DNA from 3 places in the Micromonospora sp. NPDC023956 genome. Region 3 is predicted to be linked to each of the others. Evidence: riboswitches for the same ligand, from Rfam matches in the RefSeq annotation. Region 3 holds a riboswitch; each other region holds the start of a gene.

Region 1 (3,803 bases), 200 kb from region 3:
GGGTCGAGGTCCGGAAGCGCCGCCGGCGCCGCCGGCTCGTCCCGACCCCACCCGGCGGCGGTGGCGGCGGCGGTGGCGGCAGCCGCTGCTGCGGCGGCGGCGAGGATGACCGTTCGTCTGGTCGGACCGACGACGGAAGCGGATCTTGGCACGTGTGCAGGCTAACCGAACCGGGTCGGGTCGACGGGGCGGGCGTGCCGGCCGGCGCCGGCGGTGAAGGCAGCGACACCGGCCGCCGCCTCGGTCAGCGAATCGAGGCCGTAGGCCAGCTCGACGGCGATCGCCTCCGCCTCCGGGCGACCCGCGCCGGCCCGCACCGCGGCCCGGTCGTTGCGCAGGCAGCGCTGCGGCGCGCGGGCGATCTCGGCGGCCAGCCGCTCGGCCTCCGCGCGGGCCGTACCGGGCTCGACCAGCCGGTTGACCAGACCCATCGCGTACGCCTCGTCCGCCGGCACGGGTCGGCCGGTGAGGATCAGGTCCATCGCCCGACTCTCGCCGATCAGCCGGGGCAGGCGTACCGTGCCGCCGTCGACCAGCGGCACCCCCCAGCGCCGACAGAGGACACCGAGCACCGCGTCCGCCTCGGCGACCCGCAGGTCGCACCAGAGGGCCAGCTCCAGACCGCCGGCCACGGCGTACCCGGAGATCGCGGCGACGACCGGCTTGGTCAGCGACATCCGGGTCGGCCCCATCGGGCCGTCCCCCTCCGACTCCACGCGGTTGCCGCTCGGCGTACCGATGGCCTTGAGGTCGGCACCGGCGCAGAAGCTGCCGCCCGCGCCCCAGAGCACGGCAACAGCGGCGGCCGGGTCGGCCTCGAAGGCGCGGAACGCGTCGGCGAGCGCCCGCGCGGTCGGGCCGTCGACGGCGTTGCGGGCCGCCGGTCGGTCCAGGATCACCGTGGTCACCGGTCCGTCGCGTTCGACCCGCACACCCATCGGACCAGGATGCCCGGCACCGCCCCGCCGCGCCAGACGCCCGGCACCGTCGGCTCCCGGGCCCGTCGTGCCGTGCCGGTCGGATCCCGAGCCCACCGGCCCGGCCGGGGTCACCGCCATCCGGGCCCGCCGGCTTCCAGGGGCCGTCAGGTTCCGGGCCTGTCGGATCCAGGTTCCGGGCCGCCGGTTCAGGTCCGGTCGGGGCGGACCAGGGTGGCGCCGAGTGCGGCACCGACCACGCAGCCCACGCCGAGGAACTGCGGCCAGGTGAGCAGTTCGCCGAGGAGGACCAGACCGACCAGCGCGCCGATCGCCGGTTCGAGACTCAGCAGCACCGCGAAGACCCGGGCCGGCATCCGGCGCAGAGCGGACATCTCCGCCGAGTACGGCAGTACCGACGACAGCAGCGCCACGCCGACGCCGAGGAGCAGGATCCCCGGGTCGAGCAGTGCGCTGCCGCTCCCCGCGACGCCGAACGGCAGCACGGCGAGCGCGCCGACGGCCATGCCGAGGGCCAGCCCCCGGGTGCCGGGTACCCGCTTGCTGACCGCCCCGCCGAACACCACGTAGCCGGCCCAGCCGATCGCGGTGCAGACGCAGAAGAGCAGCCCGAGGCCGTCGACCGCCGTCCCGCCCAGGCCGCTGATCAGCAGGACGCCACCGCCGGCCAGCACCGCCCAGAGCACGTCGAGCAGTCGACGGCTGCCGGCCAGCCCCACCAGCAGCGGCCCGGCGAACCCGATGGTCACCGCCACGCCGAGCGGCACCCGGTGCAGGGCGGCGTAGAAGCTGAGGTTCATCAACGCGAGCATCAGGCCGAACCCGACCACCAGCCCGGCGGTACGCCAACCCAGCCGTAGTCCGGGACGGGCGATCGCGAGCAGGATCAGCGCGGCGAAGCCGAGCCGCAGCGTGGTGGTGCCACCGGGGCTGGTGGTGCCGAACAGGTGCTTGGCCACGGCCGCGCCGAGCTGGGTGGAGAACATCCCGAGCAGCATCAGCAGCGGCGGCGGTACGGCGTCCGGTCGACCGACCACACCGACGAGCCGGGCGACGGCGGTGGTGGGAGGCGGTTGCGGATGACGGAGGGCGTGCGCGTACATGGGTGCAGCATGCCGGCCGACCCGATCGGAGGGCGACCGTAATCCCGTCCTCCGGCTACCATGCTGGCGGCACGACACAGTGAGGTGCCCCGCGTGAGCGGGGAGAATCGGGAAGCCGGTGCGAATCCGGCACGGGCCCGCCGCGGTGACCGGGGAGCCACCGTCCACGCGCGAGCAGCGCAGCCACTGGTCCGGAAGGGCTGGGAAGGCGGACGGCACGGCGTCGATCCGGGAGTCCGAAGACCGGCCTCGCGTCACGCGCCCACCCCTGCCCGGGTGGGCCGAGCGCAGCGGGAGCCTGCCATGGACCTGTACGACGTCATCCACCGCCGTCGGGACGTACGCGCCCAGTTCACCGGGGAGCCGGTGCCCGACGAGGCCCTGCACCGGGTGCTGACCGCGGCGCACGCCGCACCGAGCGTCGGCTACTCCCAGCCCTGGGACTTCGTCGTGGTGCGCGACGACGACACCCGACGCCGGTTCCACGAGCACGTCCGGACCGAGCGGGACGTCTTCGCCGCCACCCTGACGGGGGAGGCGGCCGAACGGTTCGCCCGGATCAAGATCGACGGCGTGTTGGAGTCGAGCCTGTCGATCGTGGTCACCCACGACCAGTCGCGGGGCGGGCCGGCGGTGCTCGGCCGGCACGCCATCGCCGACACCGGCCTCTACTCGACCTGCCTGGCCATCCAGAACCTCTGGCTCGCCGCCACCGCCGAGGGGCTCGGCGTCGGCTGGGTCTCCTTCTACCGGGAACCCTGGCTGGCCGACCTGCTCGACATCCCGCCCGGCATCCGGCCGGTCGCCTGGCTCTGCCTCGGGCCGGTGACCCACTTCGAGGCGGTGCCGGACCTGGCCCGGCACGGCTGGCGGCAGGCCCGTCCGCTGGCCGAGGCGGTCCACCGGGATCGGTGGACGCCGCGCCCCTGAGGCGGTGACGCGGATGTGACCACGTCCGTCGGGTGGGGGCGGCCCGAGCAGGGAGCCGCCCCCCACCCCGGACCCGCTCGTGGCCAGTCGGTCACGGCGCCGGATCCCGGCCCCGTCCGCACGTGCGTCAGGCGGTGGGGAGTTCGTCACCGCCGCCCGGTTTGCGGGCCCCCGGACCGGGAAGTCGGTACGGGTGCGAGCACTCTTGATGAAGATCGAGCAGGCGACGGGGCTGGACCGGGTCGGCGACCGCCTCCAGCGGGCGGTGCAGGCCACCCTCCGCCCACAGCGCGTCCGTGACCTGCTGCACGGCGTGTGGCTGGGGCATCCGCTGCATCCGGCGCTGGTGCAGGTGCCGGTCGGGGCGTGGATCAGCGCCGCCGTTCTCGACGCCATGCCCGGCCAGCGCCGGGCGGCGACCGCGCTGGTGGCCGTCGGTACGGCCAGCGCCCTGCCGGCCGCCGTCACCGGACTCAACGACTGGGCGTCCCTGGACCGAGAGCAGCGCCGGGTGGGGCTGGTGCACGCCGCCTCGAACACCGTCGGGCTGGCCTGCTACGCCGGCTCGCTGGCCGCCCGGTTGACCGGTCGGCACAACCTCGGGCGGACGCTGGCCTACCTCGGCCTCGGCGCGGCGGGTGCCGGGGCGTACCTCGGCGGGCACCTGGCGTACAAGCAGGCAGCACAGGTCAACCAGAGCGTCTCCGAGGCGCACCGGATCCGGGAAGGCTGGCACCCGGTGGCCGACATGGCCACCCTGCCGGACCGGGAGATGGTCACCCGCGAGATCGAGGACGTCTCGGTGATCCTCTACCGGCACGGCGACGACGTC
Region 2 (3,803 bases), on a different contig from region 3:
ACCCTGGACGCGGTGTTCGCCTTCGCCTCGGCCGGCGTCGCCGACCACGCGGGCAACCGGGCCCTGAGCTGGGTCACCCGGCCGGACATCCGCGACGGCTACCTCGGCGACGGCACCACCGAGGCGTACGCGGGCGCTACCGCCAAGCTCACCCTCGCCGTCCAGGTGCGCGGCGGCGACCCGACCGCCGTGGGCGGCCTCGACCTGGTCAGCCGGCTGCGGTCACTCCAGGCACCGACCGGCCGGTTCACCGACCGGTCCGCGTACGGCGACTACAGCAACGCCTTCAGCCAGTCCTTCGCGATCCTCGCGCTGGCCCGGACCGCCGCCGGTGTCCCACCCACCGCGGGACAGTGGCTCGCCGGCACCCGCTGCCCCGACGGTGGCTACCCGCTGCTGCCCGCGCAGCCGACCTGCGTCTCCGACGTGGACGCCACCGCCCTGGCGGTGCAGGCGCTGCGGGTCGCCGGCCGACCCGCCGACGCCGCCGCCGGCATCCACTGGCTCGTCTCCGTGCAGCGCACCGACGGGGGCTTCACCAACGCGGCCGGCACCGCGAACGCGAACAGCACCGGTCTGGCCGCCCAGGCGCTCCGGGACGGCGGCCGACCGCTCGCCTGGGCCAGGGCCCGAGGATTCCTGGTCGGGCTCCAGGTCGGCTGCGCCGGTGCGCCCGCCGACCGGGGCGCGGTCGACGTCGACGGCGGCACCCTCGACCGGGACACCGTCAACCGGGCGACCGCCCAGGCCGTCCTGGGCCTGACCGGCGTCGGCTACCCCCGGCTCTCCGCCGTCGGCGCCGATGCGCACGCCCCCACCCTGCCCTGCCGATGAACCGCCGAGAAACCCTGCCGACAGAAGGAGAACCCGTGTCCCGCTTCCGTCCCTCCCGTCGTGGCTGGCTCGTCGGCCTGATGGCCGCCGTCCTCGCCACCGCCGGCCTGACCGCCGCCGAACCCGCCCCACGGCCCGCCCAGGCCGCCGCCTGCACCGGCACCTCCGGTGTCACCGTCGTGGTGGACTTCACCGCGCTCGGCGGGGGAGTGTCGGTCGCCTGCGCACTCGGCGACCCGGCCACCGGGCTGGCCGCCCTGCAGGGCGCCGGCTTCACCGTCACCGGCACCCAGCGCTGGGGACTGGCCTTCGTCTGCCGGATCAACGGCCTGCCGACCTCCGCGACGGACCCGTGCGTCAACACCCCGCCGGTCACGGCGTACTGGTCGTACTGGCACGCGCCGAGCGGCGGCGCCTGGTCCTACAGCAGCTCCGGCGCGGGCAGCTACAACCCCGCACCCGGCAGCGTCGAGGGCTGGTCCTTCGGTTCGGGAGCGGCACCGAGCATCCCCGCCCCCTGACCGGCGGCCACCCGCACCGAACGCGGTGACCGGGTGCCGGCACCTTTCTTCTGGCGTCACGTGACGACCGGACGCTATCGTGTCGGCACCCGGGTCCATCCGGGACAACTGCATACGTCCTGAGTGGGGGGAAGCCGGTAGAAGCCGGCGCTGACCCGCAACCGTGAGCGAGGCCCACCTCGCGAGCCGGAACACCCCGCCCGGGACGAGCGGCTTCCACTGTCGAGGTCTACAGGGTGAAGTCCGGCCACCGCCGAGGCCCGTCACCCCGCTCACGATGCACGCGAGCGGGTTCTTCGGATCCGAGGTGCCCTCCGGAGCTCACCGACCGCTCTGCGAAAGGCACCCAGCATGCCCCTGTCCCCGCTCCGACGTCCCGGTATCGGCGTCGCGGCGACGACCGCGCTCGTCGCGCTCGCCGCCACCGCCCCCGGCCTCGGCCTCGCGGCCCCGTCCAGCACGGCCGACCCGGCCGCCGCCCGCGCCGGTGCGAGCTGGCTGGCCGACGAGTTCACCGACGGGGCGCTGCCCGGCCCGTTCGGCGGCCAGGACTGGGGCCTGACCGTCGACGGTCTGCTCGCGTTGACCGCCGCCGACGTGGCCGAGCCGACTCGCCGTGCGGCCACCGATCAGGTCGCCGCGCACGTCCGGTCGTACAACAGCTACGACGACTACGGCATCGAGGGCTTCACCGACGGCGGTGCGACCGCGAAGCTGCTCTACGCCGCCACCGCCGCCGGTGCGGACCCGACCGACTTCGGCGGCTGGGACCTGCGCGCGGAGACCCTGGCCCTGGTCGCCGGAGCGGACAGCGGCGACCAGCGGGGCCGGATCACCAGCCGGACCAACGAGGCCAGCGGACCCGACGCCAGCAACACCTTCGACCAGGCGTTCACCGTGCTCGGGCTGGCCCGCAGCGGTGACCTTCCGCAGGACCCCGTGGACTTCCTTCTCCGCCAGCAGTGCGCGGCCGGGGGCTTCCGGCTGTACCCCGACGCCGGGGACAAGCCGACCTGCGACACCCAGGCCGCACCGACCCTCGACGTGGACTCGACCGCCATGGCGGTGCAGGCCCTGCTGACCGCGGCCGAGGAGGGGGCCACCGGCGCCGCCGACGCGGCCCGACGCGGCGCCGACTGGTTGCTGACCCAGCAGCACGCCGACGGTTCGTTCGGCGGTTCGGGCCCGACCACCGGCACGAACGCCAACAGCACCGGTCTGGCCGGGCAGGCCCTCGCCGCGGCCGGACGGGACACGGCAGCCGACCGGGCCGCCGTCGCCCTGGTCGCGCTGCAACTGACCACCGCGACCGGCGGGGCAGCCGCCGCCGACGCCGGTGCGATCGCCTACAACGCCGAGTCCCTGGCGGCGGCCCGGGGGGCCGGACTGGGGGAGAACGACCGCGACCAGTGGCGTCGGTCCACTGCCCAGGCGCTCCTCGGCCTGGCGCAGGTGCCCCTCGGCCGGATCGGACTCGACCCGCCCTCCTCGCCGAGCCCCAGCCCGAGCGTCTCCGTCTCACCCTCCCCGAGCGGTTCACCGACGCCGTCCGGCTCCGCCACACCCACCCCGACACCGAGCCTCACCGACAGCCCGGTCCCGCCGACCCCGACGTCGACCGCGTCGACCCCGTCCGCCGCACCGAGCACCACACCGGCCGGGGGCGGGACGGGCGGACTGCCCACCACCGGCGCCTCCGTCGTCACGTACCTGCTGGTGGCGCTGCTGCTCATCGGCGGTGGTACGGCGCTCGTGGTGGTCACCCGCCGGCGGACGACGTGACCGCCGGAATCCGGTTCCCGGCGGTCACCGGGGCGGTCCGGCTCACGGCGGTCCCCGTGGCCGTGGCCGCCGCCCTGGTCGTGCCGAGCCCGGCCCGCGCCGCCGGCACCGCCGGTCCCTGCCCGGACGCCTCCGGGGTCACCGTCGTGGTCGACTTCAACGAACTCGGCGGCGGAACGGTGGTCCGCTGCGCCCCGGGCGCCCAGGCGACCGGCCTGGCGGCACTGAAGAACGCCGGCTTCTCGGTCACCGGCACCCTCCGCTGGGGTGAGGGCTTCGTCTGCCGCGTCGAGGGCAAGCCGTCGGTGGCGACCGAGAAGTGCGTGGACACGCCACCGGCCAACGCCTACTGGTCCTACTGGCACGCCGACAACGGCGGCAGCTGGCGCTACAGCGACAAGGGCGTGCTGAACCGCAGGCCGCCGGCCGGCAGTTTCGAGGGCTGGTCGTTCTCCCGGGACCGCAGCCCCGACGACGCGCCCCGCCCCGGCGTGGCACCGACCCGACCGGCGCCGCCCCGCCCGACGACGTCCCCACCCGTTCCGCCCGGCGGGGCGACCCCACCGGTTCCCCCCGGCCCGTCCCAGCCGGGGCGGCCCGTGCCGACGGGAGCACCCGGCCCGTCGGCGGCCACCACCGCCCCGGCCACCGCGTCGGCACCGGCGA
Region 3 (3,803 bases):
TAGCTGGTCGGCGACGGTGTCGATCCGGCCGGCCAGTCCGACGGCGTCGAGGGCGCCGAGCACGAGATCGCGCTCGGCGCGGCCACCGCGGGCCCAGGGACGGGTCTGCGGCACCCGGCCGAGGGCGACCATCTCCCCGACCCGCAGCTCGGAGGTCGTCACGTCCTCCTGAGGCACGTAGGCGAGCTGCCGGGCGCGTTCCCGGCTCCGGAGCCGCCGCAGATCGATCAGTCCGCCCCGCCCGTCGGCGATCAGCGCGGTTCCGGAGCTGGGGTGCAGCACTCCGGCCAGCACCCGCAGCAGCGTCGTCTTCCCGGCGCCGTTGACCCCGACGATGCCGAGCCGGCTGCCGTCGGCGACGTCGAGGTCGACTCCACGCAGCACGGTACGACCGCCCATCCGGGCGGAGACGTCGTGCAGGCGCAGGGCGGGGGTCATCGGTCACCACCGAACCGGTACGAACCTCGGCCCATGAGCAGCAGGAACAGGGGCGCCCCGAGCACGCCTGTCACCACGCCCAGGGGAATCTCCTGCGGTCGCACCACCACCCGGGCCAGCACGTCGACCCAGACGAGGAACACCGCACCCGCCACCGCCGCGACCGGCAGGACGACCCGGTGCCGGGCGCCCACCACCAGCCGGGCCGCGTGCGGAACGATCAGCCCGACGAACCCCACTCCCCCGCTGACCGCCACCAGCACACCGACGACCACGGACAGGATCACGAACAGCGCCGTACGCAACGCGGCCACGTTGATCCCGAGAGCTGCGGCCGTCTCCGGCCCGGCTGCCAGCGCGTCGAGCCAGCGATGCACCACCAGCAAGCCGGCCGCGAGGACGACGACGAACGCGGCGGGTATCACGAGCTTTTCCCAGGTGGCTCCGCCGACGCTACCCAGCATCCAGAACATCACCGAGTTCGCCGCGCGCTCATCGTCGCTGAGAAAGACCAGCAGCGAGGCAATCGCTGAGAACCCGGAGGAAAGGACGACACCGGAGAGCACCAGCCGGATCGGGGTCAGTCCGCCCTGCGCGGTGGCGATCAGCCAGATCAGCAGCGCGGATCCGACCGCCCCCAGCAGCGCCCCGGTCGAGACTGCGTAGAGGCCCAGCCCGGCAAGCGCGCCGGTGGTGAGGGCCGCGGTGGCGCCCACCGAGGCGCCCGAGCTGATACCCAACAGGTAGGGGTCGGCCAGTGAGTTGCGTACCAGGGTCTGCATGCCGGCCCCGGCGATCGCCAGGCCCGCGCCCACGACCAGCGCCAGCAGCGCGCGGGGCAGGCGCAGTTCCCAGATGATGACGTCCCAACGGCCGGCCGGCTCGCCGGAGAAACGGTCGGTGACCGCCGCGACGACCTCGGTGAGCGGGATTCGCTCGGAACCGAAGGCCAGCGAGGCGATCACGCTCAGGACCGACGCGACGGCCAGCACGAATAACAGCGGCCAGAACGGCAGCCTACGCCGGGGCATGATGCGGCCTCTCAAGTCTGGAGACTCTGATCGCGAGAGTCCACCGACGAGCATGTGAGCCGACAGGTCTTCGGACTTGGGGTCAACCGGCGGCACGGCCTTCCCAGAGAAGTAGTCTCCAGTGGCGAAATCGTGCCGCCGTCGCCCGTACCGCTGCGCGCCAGTCCCGGAATCTCACCGGAGTTCCCTGGCATCCCTCAGGATGCGGTCGACTCGACCGGGACAGTACCCGCACCAGGCGGATTCCGCCACCGAGGATCCCACCCTCGTGACATCGACCGTTGCTCTGCGTCGAGCCGCCACAGCGTGTGCGAGATTCCCCGCGATCGCCGGGATCTCAGCGGCCCGCAGATGACGACTGTTCCTTCAACGACCGCGTCCGCATCGATCGAAGAGTTCCAAGGTACGCCGAGGGTGAGCTGGCCACCCGCCCCCGGTCCGCCACTGGTTTCGGCCCGCTGCTGCGGCTGCACTTCAAGGACTGCCGGCACGCTGACCGGGTCAGCGAGGTCACCCGCCAGCCGCCGGCCACACCCGAGGGCGGTGGGGCGGCCCGGTCGAAGTGCCGCCGACAGGCCGGGCCGGATTCACGCTTCACTGCGGTCCGGTTGCCGACAGTTGTTCGGCTGGATTGGCTCAGGCGTGGTGGGCATCCTGTGCGGATGCGTTCACGACCTGCCACTGCTGTTCAGGAATGTGAGCCGGTGACGGGGTTCGCATACACGGATCCGGTGGAGAAGAAGACGCGGTCGTTGGACTTGGATGGTGGGACGCAGATCCCGGCCGGTGGAACTGCTCAGTAACTGGGTGGCCTGGATCTCGACGGGATTCTTGACGAGGGCCTCGGCAGGCGTTGCGTCGTGGGGCGACCCCCGAAGCCGCGCCCCCACCGAAGGAGCGCGACTCGGTGGTCTCGACGCCGAGCAGCGAGGCGGCGTGACGCACCGGCTCGGTGTCCTGCTCCGTCGGCACTGTCCTCAGGATTGTCCTCATATCCATCTGGCCCGATGCGGATGATCCGCGGCAGAGGGCGGCGGATACGACGAAGGCCCTGGTCAGATGTACTGACCAGGGCCTTTCGGTTGCCGAGCCGCCTGACGGAATCGAACCGTCGACCTACGCATTACGAGTGCGTCGCTCTAGCCGACTGAGCTAAGGCGGCAACGATCGTCAAGTGTACGGCACGCACCCCGCCCCGGTCCCCCGGGATCCCTCCGACGCCGTCCCCTCCGGGGCCGGGCAGCCGCACCTCACCCGGCGGTGAACCGGACAACTACGGTCGGACCGTCCAGCACCAGACAGCGTTACCCATCCGGGCCGGATACGCTCCGCGGCGTGAGTGACGACCGCCCCTCGCCCACCACCCCGCCGGAGGCGACCAGCGCCGACGGGGGTCACCCCCGCCGCCCGCGCAGCACGGAGCCCCGGGAGCTGGGCTTCACCCCCCGCAAGGCGGTGCCGTGGCTCGCGCCGTTCCTGCTGATCAGCACCGGCATCCGTACGCTGCTCGCGATGTTCTTCGGGGCGTACCTGGACAAGCGGGAGTTGCAGAACGCCTTCTCGGACGGGGTGTTCCGCCAGGTCGGGCCGGACGGTGGGCTCTGGCTGGACTACGTCGCCGACCTGGGCGACGGGTTCGACGCCACGTACTCGGTGGCGTACCTGATCGCCCAGCCCGAGCTGGACGTCGACGGGCACCGGCTGCCCCGCGCGCAGGTCCTGGTGATGGGGGGCGACCAGGTCTACCCGTCGGCCGGGTACGAGGCGTACGAGGACCGCTGCAAGGGGCCGTACCAGGCGGCGTTGCCGCTGGCCACGCCGGGCGGGCCGACGCTGTTCGCGGTGCCCGGCAACCACGACTGGTACGACGGCCTGACCGCGTTCCTGCGGCTCTTCGTCCGCTCCCGGGACCAGTACTTCGGCGGCTGGCGCACCGCGCAGTCCCGCTCCTACTTCGCCGTCGAGCTGCCCGCCGACTGGTGGCTGTTCGGGCTCGACGACCAGTCCGGGTCGTACCTGGACGATCCGCAGCTCACCTACTTCGAGACGGCCGCCGCGCGGCTCGGCCCGCAGTCGCGGGTGATCCTGGCGGTGCCGGCCCCGACCTGGGTACGGGCCGTCGACACCCCCACCGCGTACGACTCACTCGACTACTTCATCCGCACGGTCGTCGCGCCGACCGGGGCGACGGTACGGCTGGTGGTCACCGGGGACCTGCACCACTACGCCCGGTACGCGGGACCGGACCGGCACCTGGTCACCTGCGGCGGCGGTGGGGCGTACCTCTACCCGACGCACAAGCTCCCGGAGCAGATCGAGGTGCCGCCGCGCGAC

What was found. A riboswitch is a leader RNA that binds a small molecule or an ion and turns the genes downstream of it on or off. The one in region 3 is predicted to bind cobalamin.
Region 1: it holds a riboswitch for cobalamin, as region 3 does, so the genes downstream of both, bluB (5,6-dimethylbenzimidazole synthase) here and AB0F58_RS03510 (iron ABC transporter permease) in region 3, are expected to answer to the same signal.
Region 2: it holds a riboswitch for cobalamin, as region 3 does, so the genes downstream of both, AB0F58_RS01415 (prenyltransferase/squalene oxidase repeat-containing protein) here and AB0F58_RS03510 (iron ABC transporter permease) in region 3, are expected to answer to the same signal.

Annotation. Positions count from the first base shown of each region.
Region 1 is NZ_JBEZZN010000002.1:422,140-425,942, reverse strand. It holds gene AB0F58_RS04440 (hypothetical protein) at 1-152, opposite strand, end outside; gene AB0F58_RS04435 (crotonase/enoyl-CoA hydratase family protein) at 162-938, opposite strand; gene AB0F58_RS04430 (EamA family transporter) at 1,127-2,041, opposite strand; cobalamin riboswitch at 2,107-2,308, shown strand; gene bluB (5,6-dimethylbenzimidazole synthase) at 2,345-2,971, shown strand; gene AB0F58_RS04420 (Rieske (2Fe-2S) protein) at 3,165-3,803, shown strand, end outside.
Region 2 is NZ_JBEZZN010000001.1:545,856-549,658, reverse strand. It holds gene AB0F58_RS01425 (peptidase) at 1-834, shown strand, start outside; gene AB0F58_RS01420 (hypothetical protein) at 915-1,355, shown strand; cobalamin riboswitch at 1,430-1,574, shown strand; gene AB0F58_RS01415 (prenyltransferase/squalene oxidase repeat-containing protein) at 1,707-3,137, shown strand; gene AB0F58_RS01410 (hypothetical protein) at 3,194-3,803, shown strand, end outside.
Region 3 is NZ_JBEZZN010000002.1:225,816-229,618, forward strand. It holds gene AB0F58_RS03505 (ABC transporter ATP-binding protein) at 1-438, opposite strand, end outside; gene AB0F58_RS03510 (iron ABC transporter permease) at 435-1,469, opposite strand; cobalamin riboswitch at 1,513-1,697, opposite strand; tRNA gene AB0F58_RS03515 (tRNA-Thr) at 2,558-2,631, opposite strand; gene AB0F58_RS03520 (metallophosphoesterase) at 2,805-3,803, shown strand, end outside.